DNA from 2 places in the Paenibacillus sp. TAF43_2 genome. Region 1 is predicted to be linked to the other one. Evidence: riboswitches for the same ligand, from Rfam matches in the RefSeq annotation. Region 1 holds a riboswitch; the other holds the start of a gene.
What was found. Region 1 has a riboswitch for cyclic di-GMP ahead of AB4Z17_RS01495 (pyridoxal phosphate-dependent decarboxylase family protein). Riboswitches for the same ligand answer to the same signal wherever they lie in the genome.

Region 2: another riboswitch for cyclic di-GMP. It lies ahead of AB4Z17_RS28965 (transglutaminase-like domain-containing protein); the one in region 1 lies ahead of AB4Z17_RS01495 (pyridoxal phosphate-dependent decarboxylase family protein).

What each region holds. Positions count from the first base shown of each region.
Region 1 covers NZ_JBFRDK010000003.1:71,346-74,519, forward strand. Annotated here, with positions in the region: gene AB4Z17_RS01490 (methyl-accepting chemotaxis protein) at 1-211, opposite strand, end outside; gene AB4Z17_RS01495 (pyridoxal phosphate-dependent decarboxylase family protein) at 192-1,880, opposite strand; cyclic di-GMP riboswitch class I at 1,975-2,060, opposite strand; gene AB4Z17_RS01500 (DUF423 domain-containing protein) at 2,295-2,657, opposite strand; gene AB4Z17_RS01505 (MFS transporter) at 2,853-3,174, shown strand, end outside.
Region 2 covers NZ_JBFRDK010000210.1:6,671-9,844, reverse strand. Annotated here, with positions in the region: gene AB4Z17_RS28965 (transglutaminase-like domain-containing protein) at 360-1,169, opposite strand; cyclic di-GMP riboswitch class I at 1,182-1,260, opposite strand; cyclic di-GMP riboswitch class I at 1,312-1,390, opposite strand; gene lysS (lysine--tRNA ligase) at 1,559-3,091, opposite strand.

The DNA.
Region 1 (3,174 bases):
TTGCAGATAATGTATTGCTTGCAATTTGTATATCGGTTATAAGACGTTTATCGAATTGTTCCAATAGTTTCTCAGATAAATTCTGCTGGGTCATATAGCTGGATACTGCAAAGGCTGCACAGGTTATCACTTGCAATAAGAGAATACTGAGAGCGATTTTCACAGAGAGATGTTCTTTGTACCAATTAAAACTAAGTATAGATTTCTTCATGAGTATACTCCTTTTTACTAATTCGCATATATTCCACATAGGTTTCATTGATTTTTGCTTTTAGATAAGCGACGATTTTATCAACATCGGTTACTTGTGTATGCGGCGAAATAACAAATAATTTACTCGCATACAATGCTATTCTTTTGTTATCCAAGGTTGGGACATAAAGATGTTTTTTGGTATCGCCAAAGAACATTTCTCCGCGGTCTCTTCCAAGAATCTCAAACAATAGCTCATTTAATTTATTAATCTCTTCTACTTCAGCATAGCTCATGGAGCCGGCATATTCTTTTTCATAACCATTTTGTTTATCCTCATAAAGTCTAAAGAGTGTAACAATACCAGGGTTTAGATGATTTACAATAACGGCTTCAGGTATTTCTCTTTGCAAGGTCTTTCTGAATGTGACATTCACCTCAACAAATTGGGCAAGCAGCTTTTGATAGCCTTCTATTCCAAACGCTAATAGCGCGCTATAAATACTGATGGAACTTCCCATTCTTGAGCATTCAAGAGTATAGCTGGTGTGATATTGTCCATATCCACGGTGTCCAACATAAGGAGTCTCATCTGGGTCCAAATCAAGAAGCTTTAAATCAGCAGCATTTTTTGCTAAAAATAAGCTCGTTGAATAAGGCGTCTGTCCCAGCTTTTGAAAATCGAAACAAAGCGAGTCTGCTTTCATGAGATGCTGCATTCTCTCTTGAATCAACTTTAGAGCAACAAGCGTATCACTCTCAATGCTTAAAGGGTTTCCTTCAAAATCGTAATCATTATAAAATGCAAAAAAGCCACCTAAAGCTGAGTCGGCATGAATATGCGGTCTTTGAATGTTATGCTTCTGCGAGAGCAGCTCTGTCATTTTATAAATGTCATCTATGTTATCAATACCCATTGCATCAGTCGTACCCGTAGTAGCAACGACGTATATTGGGATGCCTCCGTGCATAATGACGTTTTCCATCTTTTCTTTCAAATCATTTACATCCATTGATGAATCTTCGTTTGTTCTAATCTTAATTAAATGTTTGCTCCCTAGACCTGTAGCCTCAACTGATTTATAAAGGCTGTAATGGGCCGCCTCCGAACAAAAGGCATATAAATTTTGTGGAACCCCGTTTTGAGCTGCAGTCGGACAGGCTTTATTTATTGCCAGCCTTAAACCAGTGAATATAGCTCCTTGGCCGCCCCATGTCGTATATCCGCCGCTTTCAGAAGGATTATAGCCCACGAGATCTGACATCATCGCCACGACTTTAACTTCAGCTTCCGCAGCCGCCGGACCATACACATCCCATAAATTATTGCCATTAACCATAAATGCTGCAATCATGCCAAGTACACCTGGAATACTAGCCATAGGCAAAATATTTGTTAAAAAGTATTTTGTATGATAAGGATGAGCATGAAGCAATTTTAAGAGTTCTTTATTGACTTCTTCTAATGGATTTCCCATTGCGGGAATTCTGCTTGCCTCCGCTAGTTCTTTATAGAAATGAGGACCACGTTCTTTTTCTCCTTTAAGAAATACCGATTCCGGATCCTTTAATTCATCAACACCACTTACAATCTGTTCAATTAAATCTAACATGTAATTTCGTTGCGTTATGTTGCCGTCTTCACTTGGAAATAAACTTTTAATATTAGGCTGGTCTTTCCTATTCATGCTGTACCACTCTCCACCATTCATTTTTCTCTCTATTTTTTACAATCAAAAAGGCATACCTAAAAATAACCATAGGTATACCTTCTGCATATTAATTCGCAACTGGCTGACATTTCTTTGAAAGAAGTAGTCCCTATAGCTTTGCGTCACCACCTTTCGATGGTTTTGCCAATATTTAATTTGGACAAATTTGCAAACTTATTAGCAAACATTTACATCTATCGAAATCATTTTACTATTTTATTTTTCGGAGATCAATATAATTTTTGGTTAATTATGTCTTAAACTAATAGAGTTGCATCTATATTTTCAAAATCTTCATACTTTTCCATCACTATTTCATGTAAACATAAATAAATTCTTTACAATGGTCATAGAAGATAGATATTAAATATTAAAAGCTCAACAATTTCCCTAAAGAACACCTACAGCGACAAGCACCCAACCAATCATAAAAGAAAGCCCGCCTAGCGGTGTAATTGGACCAAGAAACCGAGCTTTAGCAACACTAAGTACATATAGGCTTCCCGAGAACAATATAATTCCCGCTACCAAAAACCAACCGCCCGTAATGATCATTTGAGCACCCGGATACTGACCCGCGAGCAGTCCAATCAGAATTAAACCTAATGCATGTGCGATGTGATACTGTACGCCGACCTCATAAACCTTCAGCTTGTCCGGTGTGATCTTGCTTTTCAGTGCATGTGCGCCGAAAGCTCCAATTGCGACCGCGAGCACCATGAGAATACATCCGAGCATAATAAATGTTTGCATATCAACATCTCTCCTCATTTTATGAATTTGCAAGTTAAGCATATCATGATTGAAAGGAGCAGGGAATTACTAGCAATACTCCAATACCATATATAAAATTACAATTTCAATTTTTTTCTCTACATAATAATTTCCGATTGATTTACTGTTGCCAGAGGAGTAATGTAGTTTGGTATAGCATCAGGAGGCATCTACGTGAAATTCATTCAATCTACCGCCACAGAGTGGCAGGGCTGGTCCCGCAATATTCGTTTATTTTTTCTAGCAAACATGTTATATCAAATCGGTACGGGCATGTTCTCGGTACTCTACAATTTGTACATTCACGAGCTCGGTTACCCCGATGCCATGAGCGGAAAAATTGTCAGTATGCAATCACTCGCAACCGCGTTATGTTTCATTCCCATTGGCTTATTCGGCGATCGCGCCAGCCGCAAGCGCTTGCTCGTCATTGGCGCTCTTTGCAGCGGTGTGGTACTCGCTGGACGCTCATTATTTGAAACAGAAAGCAGCTTAC
Region 2 (3,174 bases), on a different contig from region 1:
CCGCCAGCGTTCGTCCTGAGCCAGGATCAAACTCTCCAAATTGGTGTTTGAAATGCTCATTACTTTTTTATCGCTTTTTTCGCTTATCCCGAAGGATTTGCGAGGCAGTTATTACTCGTTGTTCAGTTTTCAAAGAGCAATCTTTTCTCTCTTGTCGACCGTGTATCTCGTTGGCGACCTAGATAATATATCATAGGCGTATATAGCATTGCAAGTGTTTTTTTCATTATTTACGAAAAAGTTTTCAACACTCCTATTTGCCTTCTATTTGCGTAATCGTTGCTTCGCTTCCTCCTCACCTATATTGAAGAAAGACATAAAAAAACGAGCTCTGCGATTTCCGCAAGCTCGTATGACTTCTAATATGTTTTTGTAACTGTATATTGAGCTGCATCCTTGATAAGCTCATACTTTTTCTTGCCCTTCTTTAGACCCGCATCAACTGTCGTATCAATCGTAACCCATTTCCCATCCAAGTATACTTCGTTCCAAGCATGATAAACATCCACATAAGTAGATTGTCCCATCAAGAGCTTCGTAGGAATATCCACGCTCCGCAGCATTGCCGCAAACAATGAAGCGTATCCGTAGCAAATATCCTTTCTCGATTTAAATGTGCGATCAATATTGGGGAGGTAATCAACTGACAGATTAGCAGCTAATTGATTATCATAACTTACATTCGTAATAATATACTCGTAGATTGCCTTTACTTTCTCCATATCCGTTTTTTTATTGCTCGCTAATTCTTTTGCCTTGACGATGGCGCTGCTCGCATTCGACCAGTCAATGTTCTGGATGGAATTCAAGTACAAAACCTTGTTGTCTTTTAAATCAAGCGTCACGGTTTCTTTCTTCGCCAGTTTGTATTTGTTGCCTGTTGTATTCTCTAGAAGAGATATCGTATATTCGCCATTGCCAAGCTGCAATGGAAACTTCTCAGCTGTTTTTCCGCTGGTTAGATTATATGTATAATTTGATGCGCCTTTTGCGATCATAAGCTTCGTTTTCACTTTAGTGCTCACTGCATATTGTACGGAGACAACACCTTTATCTAAATTCCCCGTGTTGAGCCAATCAGAAGAGTCCGCTTCATTTGCCTGAACGACCGTTACATGGATGGATGCAAAAAGAACAAAAGCTGCGATGACTAACATAAATTTACGCATGAATATACTCCCTTCGGTAGCTGGCTGCCATCTTACGGAAGGCCCTTTAGCTTTGCGTCCCTACCTTTCGATAGGTTTGCCATTATCGTGTGAAGCGCTTTGTGATGAATTTCCCCTATACAAACAAAAAAAAGCCTGTTCATTCGGTAGCTGGCTGCCATCATACGGAAGGCCCTTTAGCTTTGCGTCCCTACCTTTCGATAGGTTTGCCGTTATCGTGTAGCGCTTTATTAGTTCTATTCTACCATATGAATCTAGCAAATCAATAGATTGTACTACAATATCAATCATAATTTGAATGTTTTTAAGGATTGTTGTTGCAAATTCTCGATATTAGAAAAAAAAAGAACCGTTGGCTGCTAAAAGCCAAACGGTTTCTTGTTTCTTTCTTATTCAGCAGAACGCTGATCTCTCATATGAGGGAACAACAGTACATCACGAATAGATGGAGCATCTGTTAGAAGCATGATCAATCGGTCGATACCGATTCCTAGTCCGCCTGTTGGCGGCATGCCGTATTCCAGAGCGCGGATAAAGTCTTCATCCATCTCATGCGCCTCGTCATTTCCATGCTCACGCTCAACAAGCTGCGACTCGAAACGCTCACGCTGATCGATCGGATCGTTAAGCTCCGTAAATGCATTAGCATGCTCGCGTGCTACGATGAATAGCTCAAATCGATCGGTGAAGCGTGGATCCGCTTCGCTCTTCTTAGCAAGCGGCGAAATAGCAACCGGATGTCCTGTAACAAAGGTTGGCTGAATAAGCGTATGCTCACCGAACTGTTCAAAGAAGGCGTTGAGAATATGACCAAATGTCATATGCGGATCAACGGCAACTTTGTGTTCTTTCGCCAAACGATGGGCTTCCTCGTCGCTCATTTCCACGCCGAAATCTACGCCAGTCGTTTCTTTGACAAGCTCAACCATGCTGACACGGCGCCACTGAGGCGTCAAATCAATCTCTTGGCCTTGATAAGTGATTTTCGTTGTTCCAAGAACCTCTTGTGCAATATGTGCGATGACATTCTCTGTCAATGCCATAATATCCTTGTAATCAGCATAAGCCTCGTAAAGCTCAATCATTGTAAACTCTGGATTGTGGCGAGTCGAAATCCCCTCATTCCGGTATACACGGCCGATCTCATATACTTTCTCCAATCCGCCTACAATTAGTCGCTTCAAATGAAGCTCGATTGCAATACGCATGTAGAGCTGCATGTCCAGCGCATTATGATGCGTTTCGAAAGGCCGTGCTGCAGCACCGCCTGCAATGGAATGCAGTGTTGGTGTTTCTACTTCTAAATACCCGCGGGAATCTAGGTAGCGACGCATGGATTGAATGATTTTGGAACGAGTAATAAAGGTTTGTTGGACGTCGGGATTCACGATAAGGTCAACATAACGCTGACGATAACGAAGCTCTACGTCTTTTAAGCCATGATATTTATCAGGCAATGGAAGAAGCGACTTTGTCAAAACTTCAATATCACGTGCTTTGACAGAGACTTCGCCTGTATTCGTTTTGAATACAACGCCTACTACGCCAATGATATCACCGATATCCAGCAAATCAAAAGCTGCAAACTTATGCTCTTCAACGGAATCTTTACGAACATATATTTGAACCTTGCCGCTCAAATCTTGAATCGTAGCAAAACCCGCTTTGCCCATGCCGCGTTTCTGCATAATACGGCCAGCAATACGCACTTCAACCGCTTTTTCTTCTATTTCTTCTTTGCTGAGCCCTTCATAGGCTTGTACAATATCTTTGGCGTTATGAGTGCGTTCGAATTTTCGGCCAAATGGATCCACACCTAACCCTCTAAGCTCGTCCAATTTGTTTCTGCGAATTTGCAAAAGCTCACTTAGCTCCTGCTGTTCATTGTTTTCTTGTTCCACTTCTTTCATCTCCTTGATCATTCGGCAAAAGCAAGCAGCTGTCACCGGATTCATGCAGCAAAATCTCGTTTCGCAATAAAATATAAGCAATGTATAGACCTGTA